4 regions of the Rhizobium sp. BT-226 genome follow, and region 4 is predicted to be linked to each of the others. Evidence: predicted binding sites of a transcription regulator. Region 4 holds the regulator's gene; each other region holds the start of a gene.
The links. The regulator LexA, encoded in region 4, represses DNA repair genes until DNA is damaged. The targets are predictions, from matches to a motif close to TGTTCNNNNTGTGTTCNG.
Positions count from the first base shown of each region.

Region 1: the regulator LexA is predicted to act here: its motif matches at 2,988-3,005, upstream of OIU37_RS19465 (fibrinogen-binding protein).
Region 2: the regulator LexA is predicted to act here: its motif matches at 3,351-3,368, upstream of OIU37_RS17135 (DNA recombination protein RmuC).
Region 3: the regulator LexA is predicted to act here: its motif matches at 3,657-3,674, upstream of OIU37_RS25475 (helicase-related protein).

Region 1 is NZ_JAOYTI010000002.1:1,862,724-1,868,614, forward strand. It holds gene OIU37_RS19450 (UDP-glucuronic acid decarboxylase family protein) at 1-679, opposite strand, end outside; gene OIU37_RS19455 (hypothetical protein) at 1,065-1,385, shown strand; gene OIU37_RS19460 (response regulator transcription factor) at 1,401-2,183, opposite strand; gene OIU37_RS19465 (fibrinogen-binding protein) at 3,017-3,964, shown strand; gene OIU37_RS19470 (hypothetical protein) at 4,107-5,891, shown strand, end outside.
Region 2 is NZ_JAOYTI010000002.1:1,393,041-1,398,931, reverse strand. It holds gene OIU37_RS17145 (methyl-accepting chemotaxis protein) at 1-741, opposite strand, end outside; gene OIU37_RS17140 (ribokinase) at 1,088-1,987, opposite strand; gene OIU37_RS17135 (DNA recombination protein RmuC) at 2,092-3,318, opposite strand; gene OIU37_RS17130 (globin-coupled sensor protein) at 3,526-5,022, shown strand; gene def (peptide deformylase) at 5,120-5,635, shown strand; gene OIU37_RS17120 (plasmid stabilization protein) at 5,699-5,891, shown strand, end outside.
Region 3 is NZ_JAOYTI010000004.1:194,915-200,805, reverse strand. It holds gene OIU37_RS25480 (RNA-binding S4 domain-containing protein) at 1-218, opposite strand, end outside; gene OIU37_RS25475 (helicase-related protein) at 221-3,493, opposite strand; gene OIU37_RS25470 (DUF3309 family protein) at 4,303-4,458, shown strand; gene OIU37_RS25465 (YMGG-like glycine zipper-containing protein) at 4,486-4,746, shown strand; gene OIU37_RS25460 (beta-ketoacyl-ACP reductase) at 5,232-5,891, opposite strand, start outside.
Region 4 is NZ_JAOYTI010000001.1:279,782-285,672, reverse strand. It holds gene kdsA (3-deoxy-8-phosphooctulonate synthase) at 1-752, opposite strand, end outside; gene OIU37_RS01630 (VOC family protein) at 749-1,645, opposite strand; gene lexA (transcriptional repressor LexA) at 1,841-2,560, shown strand; gene OIU37_RS01620 (ComEC/Rec2 family competence protein) at 2,541-4,973, opposite strand; gene gltA (citrate synthase) at 5,264-5,891, shown strand, end outside.

The DNA.
Region 1 (5,891 bases), on a different contig from region 4:
CATCGCCATAGATCGTCAGATCCGCGTTGCGCAGGGCCTGCACGATGAAGTTGGAAACCACCCGCCCGTCGTCCAGGCGCATGCGCGGTCCATAGGTGTTGAAGATGCGGCCGACCTTGATGTCGACGCCATAAGTCCTGTGATAGTCGAAAAACAGGGTTTCGGCGCTGCGCTTGCCCTCGTCGTAGCAGCCGCGCGGCCCGATCTGGTTGACATTGCCGCAATAGGATTCGTGCTGCGGAGTGTGGATCGGGTCGCCATAAACCTCCGACGTCGACGACTGAACGACGATCGCACCGGTCTTTCGCGCACAATCCAGCGTGTTGACGGCGCCGAGCACGTTGGTGAGCAGCGTTCCCACAGGATCCCGCTGATAGTCGGGCGGAGAGGCCGGAGAGGCGAAATTGAAGATGAGCGACGCTTCGATGTCGAAGGGCTGGCGAACATCATGCTCGACGATGTGGAAGTGAGTGTTCGACGCAAGGTGATCGACATTCGCACGGCGGCCGGTGGAAAAATTATCGAGGCATATGACACGGTGGCCGCGCTGCAGAAGCCTCTCGCAGAGATGTGAACCGAGGAAACCTCCCCCGCCATTCACAAGAACGGTGCGCAACGCTTGTGCTACCGGTATGCCTGATACTTCAGAATAGCCTTCGCTGGGAACGAAACTACGCATTACAAACTCCTTCCCATGTATTTAGTCTTTTGATTTATTTATGCGCCTCAATTCTTCCCTATCCGTCTGGATGTTCGTTAACTCTCCTATTAAGATATGAATAACCTTGTAGTTATTCTTGGGATAACTGATTTACTACTCAAATAATAAGACGATTAGCGTGAAGGTCAACTTTAAAACGTTCTAGTATCCAAAATAATTACACAAGTATTCTTCAAGGTAACGAATGATTAATCACACTTAACTCTTCTCCGCCACAAAGCTTTCACCTGCCGCTCAAGCTTCACTCAATGCAGCTAATATAAAAGGGAAGGCGGGAGATTGGCCGAGCTCAACTGCACCGCCGGTCTTGCATCCGGAAGCGCCATATGCGAGGGGTTTTGGCATGTTGAAAAAACAAGATGCAGCGCAGCTGAAAGGCCGGCGTATCCGCTCGGCGATGTTTGCCTGGGGAACGGCGCTTCTTGCGATCGGACCGACGGCCTGCACGGTCGTCGGCGACGATATCGCGGTCGTCGCGAAGAAGAATATCGCCGTGGTCGAGGCGCCGCGCGTTTCCAAAGCCTATGCCTATCCGGCAAATCGGGCCGCGCGCCCGGCGGGGGCAACGGTCCGCACCGTAGCCTATCATGGCTCGGCGCCCTATATCTGCTCTCCAAGCGGCTTCGGACAGAAATCGCGCTGCTTTGCGCGCCCCTCGATCTAAAGCAAAAGCGTCAGATCAATTGCGCCAACGGCCGGACATATCGTCATCACCGGCGGGATGCTCGTTGAAGAAACGGGATGCAGCTTCCGTGCGGTTTCGGACGTTCATCTTCTTGTAGATGTTGCGGACGTGAACCTTCACGGTATTTTCGGAAAGATGCAGCTTGTCGGCAATGATCTTGTTCTGCGTGCCCTTGCATATGAGATCCAGGATCTGAACCTCCCGGGTGGTCAAAGCGGACATGCTGTCGCGTCTCAGCTTGAGCGCATTGCTGCGGGCCGCATCGACCGATTTTGTCTGATAGAGCGAAGGCTCCAGCTGGGCGTTTTTGTTGGTAAGACGATTGAGAAGTGCTGACGGAAAATGTTCGCCGCCCTTCATCAGCAGATCCACTGCAGCCATGAAGACATCGAGCCGCAGGTTGAGTGGCAGGACGCCATCGATGATCCGCGCTTCTACCAGCCGGCTGACATAGGGCTCGAGCATGTCGATAGCTTCGACGACAAGTCCGATCGAGGTTTCAGGGTGGTTTTCGCGGGCAGCCTGCAGCGCTTCATGAAGCTCCGGGCCGGGTATATGATAGAATAAAACGAGTTTCAGATCGCCGGCATCTTTTTCCAGTATCGGCTTTGTACTCGTTATGCTTGCCACTTCACAGTTCGGAAATTTCTTTGCCAGTGCTTCTACCATGCATTCTGAAAACAGATCCGCCTTGGCCACCACTAGTATAGTATCTCCGGACGAACTCAACTTCCTTCCCTGGTCCGCATTCTCCATTCCTGAGCCTGTCATGAACATATACGCCTCCCCTAGCGTTACACTTTACTCAACTTGGTGCGATGGCGGGTATTAGATAGTAAGAAATGCCGACCCCGGATGTCATCGCTTTATTTTTTAGACATTTCTTAATTATGTTAATACGGATTGAGAAGGAAGGAAATGGCCCAAAATAATTAGTTTTAGCGGACTAAAAACGATACGATACCAAGCATTGGTTGCATTCTTACTGCGATATATACTTCGAGGCTATATTTGCGCTCACTATAGATGAGAGCTGAATGTAATATTTCAGTACAGATTGTTATATTTTCGTCATGCATGAAGTGTCGGATATGAGACAGGCAGACGTCGAAAGCTGCTCCTCAGCCCAGCGGCGAATGCCGGAAGTCCTGGATTCTCGCAGCTTAGCGACGCCCCGGCCGAAGAAGTCTCAACGCTCCAACGACAGGGGCTAGCCGGACGTGGCAAATCGGCCTTAGCCCGAATTGGTATCTATCGGATCCACATTCTTTCCAGCATTCTGTGGTCGTCGTCCAAGTGGCGGCATGGAAAAGCCATGTATCGGCATGCGTTTTTGATACACGGCCTCCATATAGGGCAACTCAACGAAAAGAACACCTGACTACTCCCTATCCTTTTCAGGATTCGGAGCCGGATATGTGCGGCCTTGTACTGAGTACGTACGCTCCCAATACCAACGGTTTGATCAACAAATCGCGAAGAAGCTGCAGATGATCAGTATCGAATACATCTGCCGATGTTAACCGCATCGGAGCGAGCGCGCGTAAAATCCCATTTGAGATGAGAGGGATTTCGAAAAGCTGCTCCGGTTTTTTTCTGGAGAAACTTGAATGTCTGACGATATCGAAATCACGAAGGCCGGGGCGCTTGCCGACGGCTTTGCCAACAGCGCTGTCAATTCAACTGAAGTCGACGACGGCTCGACCGGTTATGTCGGCGTCGCCAATGGCGACAATCGCGACAATAAAGACAACAGCGTCGACGTGGACGTCAAGGCCGAGATCGATGTCTCCGCCAACAACGGCGACAACCGAGACAACGAATACGACTGGAGCTACAAGTCGGACGACGATACGAGCACCAAGACTACGACGATCACCGATACCGACACCAAGACCGATTACGACTGGAGCTATGACAGCAAGTCGTACAGCGATAACGACACCGACACCAAGACGATCACGGACACCGACACGAAGACCGTGACCGACACCGATATCAAGACCGTGACGGAGACGGATACGAAGACGGTCTCCGACAGCTTCAACACCTCCGACAGCTTCAACAAGACGGACACAGACTTCGCCGTCATCGAGGACGTCAAGGACTCCAACCTCGGCGTTGCCGGACACGACCTCACCTTCAACCTCGGGGACGACTTCTCCTTCACGCTCGACGTCGACAGCATCCTGAACAATTCGCTGACCGGCGGAGGCAATGACAGCGGCTTCAGCGCCGTCCAGGCGAACCATCTGGCTGACCAGGATAGCGCCTGGAACACCAAGATGGACAATGCAGGCGCTCAGAACCACCTGAATGCCAATGGCGGCACCGCCGACAGCGCAGAAGGCATGGAGATGGACGGCAAAGGCTGGGATCTCAAGGCCGGCGACGACGCCGCTGGTTCGAGCGCGGCCGATGCTTCGGCGATCCTTGCCAATTCCGGCTTCCACCTCGAGCTCGTTCAGGGTGCGAACCTGCTCAGCAACACAGTCGACTCCAGCGTCATCGGCGGCAATTCTCATGCCTCCGACGTCGGCGAGGATACCGGCACCTGACACTGACCTCCAGCGACCAAGACGAACTGCACCGGCTCAAGCCGGTGCAGTTTGACTGCTTGAAAACGATTTGACGACCACACCACGCCTTCCGGCGGGTGCCTCCAAGGCCGATCGTCATTTCGAATGGGAGGGCCGAACCATGCATATCGAGAAGATTTCGGAAATCATTGCGCACTTCATCGGTCTCTTCGAGATGACGACCGACGAGATGAGGTTACGCACCAACTATGCCGAAGGCGCAGGACCGGGCGCGGATGGACCGGCTCTGCCGGTTCAGGATGCCTTTACCGCCGCCTTCTCTTCCGATCTCCAGCTCAAGGACTACGATCCGGGCATCATTTACAAAAGCGGCAGCTACGAAATCGAATTTGGCCCGACGCGCCATTTTGGCCGCGTCTTCGAGGAGAGCCTCGAGAAGCTGGCGGCGATTGCCGGAAAGGACATCCCGTTACCGCATTTCGGCGATCCTACGGATATCGTGTTCACGGATGAGCCGGAACTGACAGTCTTTGCCGGGCCTGGTTCGGCGATCAGTCATGTCCTCCAGGTCAACGCCCTCTATGACGACGACTATCTCGATATGACGGACGGCGTCCATGCGCCTCGAGACACGAGTTTCGTCATCGAGCGGCTGGCGGATTTCAGCACCAAGGCCGAGATCTTCACGCCTTTTGCAAGCCTCCACCGCACCGATACCTATGATGGCGCGCTGAAGATCGCTGAGGATCTCAAAAGCTATATCCAGAATGCCCGAAATACCGAGAACAATACCGAGGATAGCGGGGCTACCTCGCCCGATAGCGACGTGACGCATCAGTTCGTCACCACCGAACCCATTGACGACAAAGTCTATGTCAACGGCAAGGCCGAGACCGATATACCGCTCCTCGACGACTTCCTGCCCGATCGCGGTCTCGCCAAGCTCCCGGAAGAGCCCGACGATACCCAAACATCCGTCGAGCAGAACGACCCCAGCGGCAACAGCCTTGAGGTGACCGCCGGTGCGAACGTCGTCGTCAACGTCGCCTCCGTGATCCATACCGGCGTCATTGCGTCGGTCACCGCCGTCATGGGCAACTATCATCAGATCGACGCGGTGTCCCAGGCCTTCGTCTACAGCGACAATGACGAGATCGCCTCGGCGCTGCGCTCATCCGGTCACTCGGCCGAGGAAGCCGGAACGATCGCCAAGAACATCGCCGTTTTCGAACAAAGCACCTTCGAAGCATCGAGCTATGCCGAACCCGATCCTGCCGATCCGACGTTCCCCAACAGCTGGCGCGTCAGCGTCATCGACGGCGACGTCTCCTTCGTCCAGTGGATCGAGCAGTATCACTTCGTCACCGACAACGACACGATGACGGTCACCACCTCGGGATCCGAAGCCACGGTTCTGACGGGCGGCAATACTTCGATCAATTTCTCCTCCTTTTTCCAGATGGGCCTGCAATATGATCTGGTGATCATCGGCGGCAATGTGCTCGATATCAACAGCATCACCCAGGTCTCGCTGCTCTACGACAATGACTGGGTGCGGGCAGAGGGCGACCTCGATCCCGGCGCCGACATACAAACGGGCAACAACCTGATCTGGAATTTCGCCTCGATCCACAATGTCGGGACGGGCGGCCCGTTCGAGACCATGCCCGACTACATGGTCGACACGCAGAAGGCGATCGAAGATCGCGATCCCAATATGCCGGAGGGGCTGTCGTTCGATGCGAATTTCCAAGGATATGCCGGGCTGAACGTGCTCTACATCACCGGCAATCTCTATGACATGACAATTATAAAGCAGGTCAGCATCCTCGGCGATTCCGACGATGTCACCCAGGCGGCATCGACGCTCCTCGACAATAATCCCGATGCAACGGTTACGATCGACACGGGCAGCAATGCGGTCGTCAACATCGCCGAGATCGTC
Region 2 (5,891 bases), on a different contig from region 4:
GTCGGGGATCGGCGCGACGATCCAGTTGCCGGCCTGCGACAGCAGCGTGACGCGGCCCGAACCGAAGGGATGCAGCGCCTGCAGCTTGTCGGTCAGCGACTTCAGCGAAATGTCGACGCCGCCGACGCCGATCATCTTACCATCAGACATGACCGGATAGGCAATCGAGGTCAGCAGCGTTGGCACGTCGGTTCCTTCGGCCATATAGGGCGTGGTGATCGCGCCCTTGCCGCTGTCGGCGGCGAGCTTCCACCATGCGGCGGTATAATCATTGTCGAAGGTCGAATATTGGATGCCGCCGTCCTTGGTCTTCGACCAGTAAGGCGTGAAGGCGCCATTCTTGTTCGTGCCTTCGTCATTGTTGTTGGCGATCTCGGTGCTCTTGCCGTCAAGCGCGCCGAGCTGCTCGCAGAACCAGCTGCCGAAGGCGAAGGCATTCTGCTCGAGATTGGCCTTCAGCACATTGATCATGCCCTTGCGATCGAGCGACTTACCTTCATGGCCGCGGCCGATGACGCCCGACATGGTGCGCGCGGCGCTGGCAAGCTCGCCGACATTGGCGGCGATTTCATTGGCGATCGATTTTGCTTCGAGGTTGGCCTGATCCATGGTCAGCGTCTGGACGCGATCCCGGGTCTGCCCGATGAGGAAAAAGTTCGAAACGATGAGAACAAGTGCGATGGCGATGCCGGTGATGACGATGAGTTTCGCGGCAAGCGATTTCATGCGAAAAATGAACATGGGGTCCTCGGGCAAGGATGCGCCGAACGGGCATTCTCCGGCGCAGGAGCAAAGGCTTCGCCCCGTCATGGAGCCGCCGCCTACAGCGCCGCGCGTCTTTTCAGACGCGCAAAGGACGCTGTAGCACTTTGAAACGCTGCATAATTTTATCCTTAAATCGATTCCGATTTAAGGAATTATGCAGTGACGGCCGGATTCCAGAAGGAGGGAGGCGCCGGCGGCCATGAGGAACATCGCCGGAAATCTCTTAAATTTGAATGAAACTCTATCGAACGGGGCCAAGAAAATCGCCGGAACGCCCTGAATTACAGGGAGTTTTGCCGGCGGCTTCGCAAAGAGACGCGGACTATATCCTGTCTGCGACTTCCTCGCTCAAAGGGATCGAAGGTTGCGCCCCGGCCTTGAGGCATGCGAGCGAACCGGCAACCGCCGCACGGCGTAGCGCCGAGACAAAATCGAGGCCGTCGTCGAGGCTGGCGGCGAAATAGCCGCAGAAAGTGTCTCCGGCGCCAACCGTATCGACAGGTTCGATCTTGAGACCCTGCGCTCGTGAAATTGCACCGTCGCGGATGGCGATGACCCCGTCGGCGCCGAGCGTCACGATCAGCGTCTGGCCCGTCTCCGCATGCAGGCGCACAAGGGCGGCCTCGCGCGCTGCGGCGTCCATGCCCTCCTGCCCGGCGAGCCGCTCGAACTCGGTCTCGTTGGCGATGACGATATCGGCGAGCCGGCCGAGGCGGGCCGCATCGGGGATCAGCGGCGCGAGGTTGAGGATGCTGGTGACGCCCTTGGCGCGGGCGGCCGACAGCGCGCGTTCGACGGCGGCAGCCGGCACTTCGAGCTGCAGCATCAGGATATCGCCTTCGTTCATGCGGCCGATCGCCGTCTCGGCATCGGCGGGCGCGACGAAGCCATTGGCGCCGGGAACGACGGCAATCATGTTTTCGCCGTCGCCGCCGACAAGGATCAGCGCCGTACCTGTGGGACCGTCGACATGTTTGATCAGAGAAAGGTCGGTGCCTGCATCATCGAGCAGGGCAAGCGCCTCCGCAGCGAAGGCATCCTTGCCGACGGCGCCGGCCATATGCACGTAACGTCCGGCGCGGCGCGCTGCCAGCGCCTGGTTGGCGCCCTTGCCGCCGGCGGCCGTGGCAAAGCCGTTGCCGGCCACCGTCTCGCCGGGCTTCGGCAGGCGCTCGGTCGTGGCGATGAGATCCATGTTGATGGACCCGAAAACTGTGATCATGAATGTGTCCCGTCTTCTAGAGCATGATGCCGAAAAGTGTGATCGGTTTTCGCACGACATCATGCTCCTAGTGCTTCATGCGGGCGAGACACTGCCCGAAGCGGTCACTCCTCGTCAACCACCCGGAGCTTGAGAAGGCCGGTGCGGCTTTCGACCGATTTGACCGCGGCTTCGCCGTCGCGGGCGGTTTTTGCATCGCCGCCCCCCGCCTCGAATTCCAGCGCTTCGATCCTGGCGCCGCGCTTGGTGAGCTTGTCGGCTGACGTGACCACCATGTCGATATCCTTCTGCGCCATGGCGAAATGGCCCTGCAGTTTGCGCACCCGCTCATCGAGGCGGCTGAGATCGTCCATCAGGATCGCCACTTCGCCCTGGATTAGATGCGCCTGCGCCCGCATGCGCTGGTCCTTAAGCACGGCCTGGATGACCTGGATCGACAGCATCAGCAGCGACGGCGAGACGATGACGATGCGTGCGCGATGCGCCTTCTGCACCACCGGCTCGAAGTGCTCGTGGATCTCGGCGAAGATCGATTCTGACGGCACGAAGAGAAAGGCCGTATCCTGGGTTTCGCCCTGGATCAGATATTTCTCGGAAATGTCCCTTATGTGGACCTCCATGTCGCGGCGGAACTGCTGGCCGGCGATCTTGCCGGCCTCGGGACTGCCGGCGTCGCGGATCGCGTTCCAGGCTTCGAGCGGAAATTTCGCGTCGATCACCAGCGGCGGCGCGCCGTTCGGCATGCGGATCGTGCAGTCCGGCCTCGAACCGTTGGACAGCGTCTGCTGGAAGGCGTAGGCGCCCATCGGCAGACCGTCGGCGACGATCGTTTCCATCCTGGACTGGCCGAAGGCGCCGCGCGTCTGCTTGTTGGACAAAATGGCCTGCAGCCCGACGACATCCTTGGCGAGCGTCTGGATATTGTTCTGCGCGGCATCGATGACCGCCAGCCGCTCCTGCAGCCGCTGCAGGTTCTCATGCGTCGATTTCGTCTGCTCGGTGATCGTCGAGCTGACGCGCTGCGACATGCCGTCGAGGCGTTGGCTGATCGTCTGGTTGAGTTCGCTCTGCCGTGCGCCGAAGACCTCGGTCATCGCCGCGATGCGGCCCTGCATCTCCGCCTGGATCTTCAAAAGCTCGGCCATCCGCGCTTCGTTTTCCTGAGCACGAAAGCTCGCTTCCTCCGCCTGCTCGCGGCGAAGGCTGGCGCCGCGCAGCAGAAGCACGATCACCAGCAGGGCGAGGGCGGCGAGAACGGCGCCGATAAGCGCCAGCATGGCCGGGCTGATCGAGGCAAGGGCAAGAGAGAGCGATTCGGAATGGATGGTCATGCCGCAAGCATAACAGAAGAAATGGCGATATATAGATCAAAACGTGAACGGAATGGGTGGGCCTCAATATCCTCGCAAGCGACCGCTCTTCCTCGCTCGGGGCAGAAGAAATCGTCGTCCGATTTAACGATTGCTCAACCATATTGGCCAAAACCTGCGGCGCAGAAATTCCTTCCCGCGCGCGTCGCGCCAAGTACAGAGATCTCCATGACCGCCCAGCAGACCGACAGTGCCCTCAGGCAGCGCCTCGATTTCATCGAACTGGATGAGGCAGCGCGCAAGTCGATGCGGGATCTGCGCCCGGTCATATCAGAGCTGATCGGTGGCGCCCTCGATAAATTCTACGCCAAGATCGCCAAGACCCCGGCTGTCGCGGGCTTCTTCGCCGATAAGAACCATGTCGGCCACGCCAAGAAGCGCCAGCAGGACCATTGGGCCAATCTCGCCGGCGGCGCGTTCGACGAGAGCTATGTCAACGGCGTGACCGCGGTCGGCCGCACCCATGCCCGTATCGGGCTGGAGCCGCGCTGGTATATTGGCGGTTACGCCATCGTCATGTCCGAACTAGTCAAGGGCATCATGGAGAAGCAATGGCCGTCGATCTTCGCGCGCCGAGAGGGCAAGGCATTGGCCGAGGAGCTGTCGGCCGTCATCAAGGCCGGCATGCTCGACATGGATTATTCCATCTCGGTCTATCTCGAGACGCTCGAAGCCAAGCGTCAGGCACTGGAGGAGGAACGCGCTCAGGCCGAATCCGACCAGGCGATCGCGCTGGAGCAGCTGCGCCGCGGCCTGGAAGCGCTGTCGAACGGCGATCTCGAGGCCACCCTGCCGTCCGATCTGCCGGGCAATTTCCGGCAGATGGCCGAGGATTACAACCGCGCCGTCAGGGCGCTAAGCCAGTCCTTTGCCTCCGTGCGTGAGACCTCAGGCCATATCATGAGCGGCGCCGACGTCATTTCCAAGGCAACCAACGATCTGGCGCTGCGCACTGCGCAGCAGGCGGCAGGCGTCGAGGAGAGCTCGGCCGCCCTGCAGCAGCTTTCTGTCAGCGTCGGCCAGACGGCCGCCAATGCCGAGAAGGCGTCGGACGCCGTGCGCGAGACGCAAGAGAAGGCGAAGAACTCCGGCGAACTCGTCACCAGCGCCGTCTCGGCGATGGCCGGCATCGAGAAATCCTCGACCGGGATCTCCAAGATCATCGGCGTCATCGATGAGATCGCCTTCCAAACCAATCTGCTGGCGCTGAACGCCGGCGTTGAGGCGGCCCGTGCCGGCGATGCCGGCAAGGGTTTTGCCGTCGTCGCCCAGGAAGTCCGCCAGCTCGCCCAGCGCACCGCGGAAGCGGCCAAGGAGATCAAGAACCTGATCTCGCAGAGCTCGACACAGGTCAATCAGGGCGTCGGCATCGTCTCCAGCACCGGCGAGGCGCTGAACGACATGATTAGCCGCATCGACATCATCAACCGTTTCGTCGCCGATATCGCCGCCGCCGCCCGCGATCAGGCGACCGGCGTCAACGAGGTCAGCATCGCCGTCCGCAACATGGGTGCGATCACCCAGCAGAATTCGGACATGGTCGAGCACTCTTCAGCGGAAACCCGCCGCCTCAAGGATGAGGTGGAGACCCTGATCGAGCTGCTGCGGCGCTTCCGCGCCCGGCCGGAGGGCCGTTCAGCCGGTGCGGCCCTCCGGGCAGCCTGAGGGGAATATGGCGAAATTCCGGGCGGGGATGCAAAAAAGCGTATTCCCCGCCTGCCGGATAATTCCATAGTCGGAAAAGATGGGTTATGGGAACGCCATGACCATCAAGCCACTCATCATTCTTCCCGATCCCGTTCTCCGCCAGCTGTCCAAGCCGATCGAGCGGGTGGACTCCGACCTGCAGCGTCTTGCCGACGATATGCTGGAAACCATGTACGACGCGCCGGGCATCGGCCTTGCGGCGATCCAGATCGGCGTGCCGCGCCGCATGCTCGTTATCGACATCTCGCGCGAAGGCGAGGAAAAGCAGCCGCAGGTCTTCATCAATCCGGAGATCGTCAAATCCTCCGACGAGCGCTCCGTCTATGAGGAAGGCTGTCTTTCGATTCCGGACTATTATGCCGAGGTCGAGCGCCCGGCTGTCGTCTCGGTCAAATATCTCGACCGAAACGGCAAGGAACAGACCGTGGAAGCCGACGGCCTGCTCGCCACCTGCCTGCAGCACGAGATCGACCACCTGAACGGCGTGCTCTTCATCGACTATATTTCGCGGCTGAAGCGGGAGATGGTGATCAAGAAATTCACCAAGGCGGCGAAGTCGAAGGCGCTCTGACGCGGCGTTGAAAATTCATTGGCGAGACACTATGATATCATTGATATCATAGTGAGGTGCCGAATGGGTGATTTTCTGATCAGAAACATTTCCGAAGCATTGAAGCGAGACATTGCGCAATCGGCCCAGCGCAGCGGAAACAGTCTTTCTGACGAGGCCAAGGAGCTTTTGCGCGAAGCACTGAAAAGAAAAGCCGAAGCAAAGCCCGAGACTTTGTCGGCGTATGACGCGATACGTGCCGCTTTCGTCAGCGAAA
Region 3 (5,891 bases), on a different contig from region 4:
ATGACGAGAACGACATCGCGCCGCTCCAGCGTCAGCTCGATACGGTCGCCCGGCTTGACCATCTGGCTTGGATGGTTGCAACGCTCGCCGTTGATGCGCACATGGCCTGATTGGATATGGCTCTGCGCCAGCGAGCGCGACTTCACCATGCGCGCGAAGAACAGCCACTTGTCGATGCGCTGGCGCGAACCGCTTGTCGGCTGTGTCTCCCCGCTCATGATTACTTCTTCATCTGCTCCTTGAGAGCTGCGAGCTTGGCGAAGGGCGAATCCGGATCGATCGGCTTCTCCTTGCGCGGCGGCTTGGCCTCGAAGCGTAACGGCTGCGAGCCGCCACGATTGTTGTTGCGGTCGTTGCGATCGTTACGCTCGCCGCGATCCTTGCGATCGCCACGGTCCTGCCGGTCGCCGCGCGGCTGGTCGCCACGCGGTTGGTTGTTGCGGTCGCCTCTTGCCTGCTGCGGCCGGCCACCATCGCGACCACCGCCTTCCTTGCCGCGGTTCTGGCGATTGTTGTCGCGGCCGTCGCCGCCGCGATTGCCCTCGCCGCCTTCACCGCCGCCCGGCCGGCGATTGCGGTCGCCGCGCTCCTGATTTTGACCGCGCTCTTGGCCCTGGCCGCCACGGCGTTCGCCATGCCCGCCGCGCCCCTGGCGCTGATTGTCGTTGCGACCGCCAAGACGCCACAGAAGAACCGGCTTCGGTTCCGTCGGCTCGCCGGCTTCCCCAGGAGCAAATCCTGCTTCCCCGGAAGCCGATACCGCTTCCACAGGAGCGGAGGTTTCCCCGGAAACAGAGGCTTCCGCCGGAGCAGATGCCTCGATCGCTTCGGCCGGAGCGGGGCTTTCAACCGCTTCCGCCACGGGCGCGTCGGCAACCGCCGAAGCCGCCTCGGTTACGGATGGCTCGGCAGCAGTCTCTTCCGCGGCGCCATCGGCATCGTCGTGATCGGCCTTCTCGGCTGTCTCTTCCGCAGGCGTTTGCGCACTGGCGGCAGGTACTGAGGCCGCATCCTGCGCCGCAAGATGGACCGATGCTTCTTCCGCCTTCACGGCATCGGCGCGATAGCCGAGACCCTTGAGGATTTCTTCCATGTCCTCGAGCGTCGCACCGAGGATCGACAGCATCGCCGTCGTCGTCGTGAAGCGGCGGCCATCATAAGCACCCTCCGGACGGTTGTTCTGACCAGGCTTCCATTGCAGCAGCGGACGGATGATATCGGCAAGCCGTTCCAGGATGTCGATACGCACGGCACGCTTGCCGAGGAAACGGAAGCCGGCGAGTTTGTAGAACATCCGCTCGAAGCTCGGATCGGTGACCACGGAGGTGCGGCCGGCGGCAAGCACGGGAATGAGATCGCCATAGCCCGGCTTGTCGAGACCGTCGTTCTTCAGCGCCCAGAGCAGCGTGATGAGCTCGGCCGGCGCCGGCTTCAGAAGTGCGGGAACGAAGATATGATAGGCGCCGAAACGCACGCCGTAGCGGCGCATGGAGGCACGGGCCTCCTGGTCCAGCGACTTCACCTCCTCGGTCACGTCGCGGCGGAACAGTACCCCGACATTCTCGACGAGCTGGAAGGCAAGCCCCTTGGCGAGACCCTGCAGGTCTTCGGCACGCGACAGATCGTCGAGCGGCTTCAGCACCGTGCTGATATGATGATTGACGAAGCGCTCGATGCGGGCGGCAACATGATCGCGGGCATTGCCCGTCAGTTGCTCGTCGGCCAGCAGAATCACGCGCGGACGCATGATGTGATCGCTGCCCGAAAGCCGCGCCACCGGGTCGCCCAGCCAACGGATCAGCCCATCCGAACCGATCACCAGATCGCTGTTGCCGGCGGCATGCATCCGGGCCGCGCGGGCTTCGAACTCGAGCCCGAGCGCCTTCTGCGACGCAGCCTGAACCGCCTTGGCATCCGGCCCGTCCGTTCCCGCCACCGGCGTGAAACGGAATCCGCTCAACTGCCCTACATGATGTCCTTCAACGAAGACATCGCCATTCACACTGATTTCAGCTTCCAGCATCGCATTCTCTCTCAGGCGCTTCATGAGCACAGATGTCCTGCGATCAACAAAGCGTTTCGTCAACCTTTCATGTAACGCGTCGGACAATCGATCTTCGATTTCCCGCGTCTTTTCCTGCCAGTGTGTCGGATCGGCAAGCCAACCGGGCCGATTCGAAACGTAGGTCCAGGTCCTTATCTGCGCGATTCGCGCCGAAAGCGTGTCAATTTCGCCATCTGTTCGATCGGAGCGATGAACCTGCTCCGCAAGAAACTGCTCATTCACCGTGCCATAGCGGACGAGATCGGAAAAGAGGGTCGAGATAAGATCGGCATGTTGTGCTGGGGTGATACGCCGATAGTCGGGAAGTGCGCAAGCCTCCCAAAGTTTTTCGACGCGCGCCGGCCTGTCGGCGAGATCGATGACCTCTGGATAACGCGAAAGCTGTTCCAGCGCCTGCTGGTCGACCGCAGGCAGCGCCCGCGTCAGCCCCGGCACGCGCGGTCCCGTCTCAAGGCTGGCGCGCAGCGATGCGATTGAAGAGAAGTCCATCTCGGTCGTTCGCCACTGCAAAACCTTGACGTTGTCGAACTCGTGGCCCTCGATGCGCTGCACCAGCTCCTCGTCGAAGGGCGAGACTTGCCCGGTGACGCCGAAGGTTCCGTCCCGCACATGCCGCCCGGCGCGCCCGGCGACCTGGCCGAGTTCGCCCGGATTGAGATTGCGAAACTGGTAACCGTCGAATTTCCGGTCCTGGGCAAAGGCGACGTGATCGACATCGAGGTTGAGGCCCATGCCGATCGCATCGGTCGCCACCAGATATTCGACGTCGCCGGCCTGATAGAGCGCCACCTGAGCATTGCGGGTGCGCGGGCTGAGCGCGCCGAGCACGACCGCCGCGCCGCCGCGCTGCCTGCGGATGAGCTCGGCGATGGCATAGACCTCGTCGGCGGAAAAGGCGACGATGGCCGAGCGCTGCGGCAGCCGTGTGATCTTCTTCTGCCCGGCATAGAAAAGATGCGAAAGCCGCGGCCGCTCGACGATAGTGATGCCGGGCAGGAGCTGCTGCAGGATCGGCCGCATCGTCGCCGCGCCGAGCAGCAGCGTTTCCTCGCGGCCGCGAAGATGCAGGATGCGGTCGGTGAAGATATGGCCGCGCTCGAGATCGCCGGCGAGCTGCACCTCGTCGATCGCGACGAAGGCGGCTCTGGTTTCGCGCGGCATCGCCTCGACAGTGCAGACGGAAAAACGCGCAGTGGGTGGCGAAATCTTTTCCTCGCCGGTGACCAGCGCCACATTCTGTGCGCCGACCTTCTCGACCACCCGCGTATAGACCTCGCGCGCCAGCAGCCGGAGCGGCAGGCCGATCACGCCCGTCCCGTGCGCGACCATGCGCTCGATGGCATAATGGGTCTTGCCGGTATTGGTCGGCCCGAGCACCGCGGTCACACCGCGCCCACTCAGAATCATCGGCTGCGAAGTCAGTGTCATGGGTCCATGCAAATGAGGCGGGGTGGCCCCAGGAAAATCTCGGCTCCTCGATGGGAGCTGGACAACAAATGGACAGCTACCGCCGCAAACGCAAGGGCAGATTTCAAAATGCCTCGGGGATTGCGACCTTTGCGAGTCGCCCGGAACGGCCGAATTTCCGATTCGGAACAGCGTGAGAACGAATCAGCGACGAATCGATGACTCCGGCTGATTCAGCTTTTGTTCACGGCTAAGTATTGATTTTGAATCACTTTTTCCCACTAAATGCTGAATCGCGAGACTCTCTCCTGTTCCCATTTTCGCCGTCGTAAGTGACGATCTTCGCCCGATCTCGAACAGGCGAAAATCCGCCCGAAATTAACCTCTCGACCAAAGCCGGAACGAATCGGAGACGAATCGCTGACGCTGGCATTTTCGCCTTTCGTTCACGGCCACATCTGGTAGCCTTATCAGGTCCAGGCCCTAGATGCGCATTGGCGGCAGATCGCCTCGCTCCACCTCGTCGTATCAGCATTAATCTTTCAGGCGCCGGATTCAGACAGCGTTAAGTCAGGGCGGCCAATTGTGGCGCGCCGATCAAAAACGGAACGAATCGCTGACGAATCGGCGACATCGCGATTTTCCCGCTTCGTTCACCGCAACATATTGTATTTAAATGTCTTTTTAACCATAGCGGCGTTTTTACGAGATGACGGAAATTAAACCGTGAATCAGGCTTCGACACATTTCCGGAGCTTAACCGGGAACAAAAATCGCCAATACGTGTTTCTCGTCCATCCAAATTGCGGATGAAATGAAGGAAACACACCATGCTTGGCACGATACTTCTTATTATCCTCATTCTGCTCTTGATCGGAGCCTTGCCGAATTGGGGTTACAGCCGTGGCTGGGGCTATGGACCTTCTGGCGGTTTGGGGCTAGTTCTCGTGATTATCATTATCCTTGTACTAATGGGCCGCATCTAAAGCCCAACTAACCTGGGGAGTTACGACATGATGAAGAAGATTGTTCTTATTGGTGCCCTCGTCGGCGCCTTGGCATCCTGCACAGCGACCGAGCAAGGTACGGCGATCGGTGCCGGCACCGGCGCGGTTATCGGCGGTGCCGTCACCAACAGCTGGGGTGGTGCCGCCGTCGGCGCCGTTGCCGGCGGTTTGACCGGCGCGCTGATCGGCCAGTCGGTCGAACGCCGCGGCTACTGCGTCTATCGCGACCGCTACGGCCGCCGCTACGAGGCCCGTTGCCGCTACTGATCGGCAAAGCATATCGGACTCCCAACGGGCGCTTCGGCGCCCGTTTTCTTTTGCCGGTCGCATCCGTCAACGAGACGTTGACAATCGGTTACGAAAGTCAAACCTACCACCGCCCAACGGGCAGGCACATATTTCCTTCAGAGCGCAACGGGCAGGCACAGCCGCCCGGCGCACCGGAAAGGAAACGCTTCCATGATTCAGATTTTGCTGAATTCCCTCGTCGCCGTTCTCATCGCGTCGGCTTTCCTGACGACCGCGATATCAGCCCTCGGCACCGATGATCCTTCGCTACGCAAAGTGCCGGCCAGAGCTCGGCCACAGCGACGTCCGAACACAGACCGCCGCTCTTGATCTTTCCGAAAACGCACCACTACACCGGCCACAACCGGCATCACGAGACGTTCAAAAAACAGCGATAGCGCGTCCTGCCGGACGCGCTGTCGCTTTGAATCTAATCTCTACCGTCGACTCGAAGACAGAAATACCTAGGCGAAGAACTGTCCGCCATTGGCCGTGAGCGTTGAACCGGTGATGAAGCCGGCGTCGTCGGAGACGAGGAAGGTGACGCAGCGCGCGATCTCTTCCGGTTCGCCGAGACGGCCGACCGGGATCTGCGGAATGATGCGTTCGTTCAGCACCTTCTCCGGCACGGCAAGCACCATTTCGGTTCCGATGTAACCGGGGCAAATAGCGTTGACGGTGATGTTCTTGGCAGCACCCTCCTGAGCCAGCGCCTTGGTGAAGCCGAGATCGCCCGCCTTGGCCGCCGAATAGTTCACCTGGCCCATCTGGCCCTTCTGCCCGTTGATCGACGAGATATTGACGATACGGCCGAAGCTGCGGTCACGCATGCCGGTCCAGACCTGATGCGTCATGTTGAAGAGGCCGGTGAGATTGGTATTGATCACCTCATGCCACTGCTGCGGCGTCATCTTGTGGAACATCGCGTCGCGGGTGATGCCGGCATTGTTGACGAGGATTTCGACCGGCCCGATCTCGCGTTCGACCCTGGTGATCCCCTCGCCGCAGGCAGCGTAGTCCGAAACATCCCATTTGAACACCGCAACACCGGTGACGTCATGGAAGGCTTTGGCCTTCTCGTCATTGCCGGCATAAGTGGCTGCAACCCTGTATCCGGCGTTTTT
Region 4 (5,891 bases):
TTGTCGGGGTCCTGATGGGTTTCGACGAAGACACCGGCAATGCCGGCAGCCACCGCTGCGCGCGCCAGCGTTTCCACGAATTCCCGCTGACCGCCGGAGGATTCGCCCTGCCCGCCCGGCTGCGCCACGGAATGGGTCGCATCGAAGATAACGGGGGCGCCCATCGCCGCCATGATCGGCAGCGAGCGCATGTCGGAGACCAGCGTATTGTAACCGAAGGAGGCGCCGCGCTCGCACAGCAGCACGTTCGGATTGCCGCTGGCATTGAGCTTCTTCAAGACGTTCTTCATATCCCAGGGAGCGAGGAACTGACCCTTCTTGACATTGACGACGCGGCCGGTCTTGGCGGCGGCGATGAGGAGGTCGGTCTGGCGGCAAAGGAAGGCCGGAATCTGCAGGACGTCGACGATCTTTGCCACCTCCGCGCATTGCTCGGCGGTATGGACGTCGGTCAGGACAGGAAACCCGAATTCCTTCTTGAGGTCGGCAAAGACCTCCATGCCCTTTTCGATGCCGATACCACGTTCGGCCGACAGCGAGGTCCGGTTCGCCTTGTCGAAGGAGCTCTTGTAGACGAGGCCGATGCCGAGCTTTCCGCAAAGCTCTTTCAGCGTGCCGGCAACCATGAAGGCGTGGTCGCGGCTCTCCATCTGGCATGGACCGGCAATCAGCGACAGGCGGCCGGTATTGGAAAAGGTGACCTGGCCTTGGCCTTCGCCGATCCTGACTTCGGAATTCGTATCAGTGCTCATCGTGTTTCCTCGAAGGCGAAGAGCGTGCCCTGCCCGGGCGCGGGCTTCACCAGAATGCGGTTGTTCTTGCGCGTGTATGTCACCCCGTTAGCAGCCAAATGCGCTTCTGTCACGGCAAGATCGGCGACAGTGAAGAGGATTGCCCGGCCGCGTAGGCCGCGATCGGCGGATGAGCCACCAATGTCGAAATAGGCCTCCAGCCCTTCTGGCGTCATCAGGCTGATTTTGGCATTCGATGCCGCGATATTGACGCCGAAACCGGTTTTCTCGACTGCCGATTGCGCCACGGCAAGGCTGACGAAGGCAGCGAAGGCGGCCGGCTCCGGCGTGCAAAGCGCGATCTCGACTATGCCGGTGACGCCATTGGCATGTGTTTCAAGCGCGGCGCGGTCGGCCGGCAGCGGATTGACGCGCTCGACGGTGAAAAGCAGGAGATCAGGCGCGCGCAGGTCGCCGGCAAAAGCCAGCTTGAAGCCGGCGATCGTCTCGGAACCGTCCGGCATCGTCATCGGCCGGGTGAACTGCAGCATCTCGCCGGCGCTCGATCCGTTGCCGACGAAGTTTTGATGATCGATGCCGCCAGCCTTGCTGCCGAAGGCCAGTCCCGAAAGCCCCTCCTCGCCGCAGCGGAAGCGGAAGGCCTGGTTGCGGGCAGTGAAGACATTGCCTTGCCGCGCCGATGCCTCGCTCTCCTCGACGCTCGCAACCCCGAGCGGCTCCAGATAGGTCTTATCGGCAAAAAAGACGCAGGCATTCTCCGTTCCGAAGGGATGGCGCGCATCGGAGGCAACGGTGAAGCCGAGCTTGCCGAGCCTTTCGCGCGCCAGATCGATATTGACGACCGGCAGCACGACATGATCCAGCGGGTGCGGTTTGGCGGAATGCTCGTTCATCATGTCCCTCCTGGAAAGGTCAAGAGATGTGCAGCGCGACCTTCAATACAAGACTTGTGTCCCAATCCGGCGAATGAAAATAAAAATCTCAACGAGTTGGCGCCAAGTTTTACGGAAATTTAGCTACTTGCGGAACACATATGGAACATATAGTGTCTGTTCTGGATTTGTTTCAATCACGAGGTCACAACGTCGATGCTCACGCGCAAACAACAGGAGCTTCTCCTCTTCATTCATGAGCGCATGAAGGAATCCGGCGTTCCGCCATCTTTCGACGAGATGAAGGATGCCCTGGACCTCGCCTCGAAGTCCGGGATTCATCGCTTGATTACAGCGCTCGAGGAGAGAGGCTTCATTCGCCGCCTACCGAACCGCGCCCGCGCGCTCGAGGTCATCAAGCTTCCGGAGGCCTACAGCCCCAGTATCCAGCCCCGGCGCGGCTTTTCGCCGAGCGTCATCGAGGGCAGCCTCGGCAAGCCACAGCCGGTCGCCGCCCCTGCTCCTGCAAAGCCCGTCGCCGACAACGGCAATTCGGTCTCCGTGCCGGTCATGGGCCGAATCGCTGCCGGTGTTCCGATCTCGGCGATCCAGAACAACACCCACGACATCGTCGTTCCGGCCGACATGCTCGGCTCCGGTGAACATTACGCGCTGGAGGTCAAGGGCGATTCGATGATCGACGCCGGCATCTTCGACGGCGACACCGTGATCATCCGCAACGGCAGCACTGCAAGTCCCGGTGATATCGTCGTTGCCCTCGTCGATGACGAGGAAGCGACGCTGAAGCGCTTCCGGCGCAAGGGCGCCTCGATCGCGCTAGAAGCCGCCAACCCGGCGTACGAGACCCGGATCTTCGGGCCGGACCGCGTCAAGGTACAGGGCAAACTCGTCGGCCTCATTCGCCGCTATCACTGACATTGGCCAGGCCGGTTTCGGTAAAACTGTTGCTGCGCCAGTCATAGGCGCGATGGCGCATCCATGGCCGCGACAATGCATCGAATGCGGTTGCGACCTCCGGGCCGGCATCCGTGAAGCGCAACTCGATGGAACCGCTCCTGCGAAGCGTCTCACCGGTGAAGAGCGTCGCGCCTGAGCGGCAGCTGTTTAAGCGAAGGCGGACCGACGTCACGACGATATCGGCGGCGTCGCATGCCGAGCCTAGATAGGCGGCATTGTCGATGACGGTTACCACCTGACCATTGCCAAGCCTTGATGTGCACCAGGCCTTCTTGACGCAGGAAAAGCGGTTTGCGTCACCGCCCGCTGCGGCGGCCCGCATCGCGGTCCTTGCTTCGTTTTGCTGATCGCGGGAAAGCCCGACGCGGCGATCTTCTCCCTCCGGCGGGATAGCAGGACCGTCCAGCATCTTCGGCGGATCATGCTTCTGCAGGACCAGCGCTCTCTGCCACTGGTCGAAGATGAAATCCGGCGGTCTTTCACGGTTGGAAGCCATTGCCGCCGCCTCGACGATTGCGACGAGACTACCATCCTCCGAAATCACCAGATCCGGCGGCCGGGGAACCGGCAGAAGCAGCAGGATGAGCGTCGCGACCGCGATAATCGATGTGCCGATATGGCGCAACCGGGTGCGGAGCAGCGTCAGCAGCAGAAAGCCTGCCACGGCGACGGTGAAATACCAGGCGGGCAAGCGGCCGACGTCGATATTGCCATTCCAGCCGGACACCGTCTTTGCGACCGCGATCACCAGATCGAGGCCGAATCCGACGATCTTCCAGGCCCAAACATCCAAGCCGAAAGGCATGAGCAGCATTGCCAGCAAGCCGGCCGGCATAATGATGAAGGAGATGATCGGCATTGTCGCGAGATTTGCCGGCAGGCCGTAGGCGGTCAGGCGATGAAAATGCTCGATCGAAAACAGCGCGGTGGAAAAACCGCCGATCAACGAGGTCAGGAAGACGCCGCCGAAGAAGCCCGCAACGGTAACGAAGGGCCTGATGATCGGCAGCTTCAGGAAAGCGTTTTCGCGGACCCGCCGATCCTTCCACAGCTGATAGCCAGAGACCAGCGCCAATGTGGCGGCAAAAGACATCTGGAAGCTCGGACCCAAGACCTCGGACGGCGAAATGACAATGATGACGTGCGCGGAGAGAGCGACATTGCGTAGGCTGATCGACGGCCGGTCGAAGAAGACGGCGATCAACATAATGGCCATCATGATGAAAGCGCGTTCGGCAGAGACCGCAAAGCCGGAGATCAGGAAATAGGCGGTGACGGTGATGAGCGCGCCGGCGGCGGCAATCTTCTTCGTCGGATAGGCCTCGGCGACACCGGGAAAGAGGCTGAGCAGCATCCGCAAGCCGACGAAGAAGATTCCGGCCGACAGCGCCATGTTGAGACCGGAGATGGCGATGATATGCGCCAGACCGGACTGGCGCAGCGCTTCCGTCGTCGCATCCGAGATGGCGCGCCGCTCGTCCGTCACCAGAGCAGCGGCAAAAGCGCCGGTGTCGCCGGGCAGGATCGACCTTATGCGGTCGCCGATACCGCTGCGCAGCCGGTAGAGCCATTCCAGCAGCGCTTCGGTCGTCGATCTGGCCGCCTGCGGACCTGCCTGCACATCGACCTTCGTCGGCGCACCGTAGAAGAAGCCGTTGGCGCCGATGCCATCGAAATAGGCACCGAAGGAGAAGTCGTTGAGCCCGGGAAGCGCTGGGCCTGCCGGCGGCGTCAGCCGCGCTCTGCCAGTGATGATATCGCCGATCTCGAAGGCCACGTCCGCGCCGCGGGCGATTGCGGTGATGCGGTCCGGCGGCCGCTTCACCTGTGGCGCCTCAGTGCCGGTAACGGCAAGAATGTAGCGCCACCGCCCGCGATCATCACCTTCGCGCCGCTCGACACGGCCGGTCACCGTCGTCGTCACGGCGGAATCGAGGATCACGGTGGAAGCCCGCCGGCTCTCGAACTGCGCCGTGACCATGCCGCAGGCCACGAGTGAAAGCGCCAGCAGCGTTGCCCGCACTGCCGCCCGGCTGCGGCCGGCGATGAGAACCGCCACGGTCAGCGCCAACAGGCAGAGCAGTGATGCAACGAGAGGAAAATCCGATGCCGCGAGAAACCAGCCGGCTGACCCGGCGCCGAGGAAGACCGGCGAAAACAGCAGCAGGCGGCCATGGTCTACCTCCTCGCCCAGCATGCGCATGCCGGCACGCAGCAATTGCGAGGCTGCGGCCGGCAGCCGGTGGCGCAATGGTGTCTCCGACTGCGTCCTTGTCGCTCGCGTCACCACGACAGGTGGTGAAAAACTGGAGGAGTCGGCAGGGCCTTCGCCCGCTTCCGGCCGCAATTCGACTGTCGTCAACTCCTGCATGAACCGCCCAAGCCCGGCTGCGAAGGCGGCCAGAATGCAACCTCCAATCAAATCCGGCAAGCATAATCGATTGAAATATGAGGGAAAATCGCGAGCGCCAAAAGACCAGTCGAATCATCGGCTTCCGATATGCATGCGGCTCATCGCTGCAGTGCCTAAAAGGTGATACCGCAATGCACAAAATGCCATCACGGTAACTTGGCATTAGCTTCGCGATCATATAGCTATCGGTGAGGACGCTTAACCCCTATGGCGCTTTTATGGCGCCACCGCCATTTCGGAGGATCAGCATGACGGATCAAAGCGCTACAATAAAAATCGGTGACAAGTCTGTCGACCTTGCTGTCAAAAGCGGCACGATCGGCCCGAGCGTCATCGATATCGGTGCCCTCTACAAGAACACGGCTTCCTTCACGTACGATCCGGGTTTTACCTCGACCGCATCCTGTGAATCGAAAATCACCTACATCGACGGCGACGAAGGTGTCCTCTTACATCGCGGCTATCCGATCGAGCAGCTCGCCGAGCACGGCGACTTCCTCGAGGTCTGCTATCTGCTGCTTTACGGCGAACTGCCGACCACCGTGCAGAAGAAGGATTTCGATTACCGCGTCACGCACCACACCATGGTGCACGAGCAGATGAGCCGCTTCTTCACCGGCTTCCGCCGCGATGCGCATCCGATGGCCGTCATGTGCGGCTGCGTCGGCGCGCTGTCGGCCTTCTATCACGACTCCACCGACATCACCGATCCGCACCAGCGCATGGTCGCCAGCCTGCGCATGATCGCCAAGATGCCGACGCTTGCCGCCATGGCCTACAAATACCATATCGGCCAGCCCTTCGTTTATCCGAAGAACGACCTCGACTACGCCTCGAACTTCCTGCGCATGTGCTTTGCCGTGCCTTGCGAGGAAT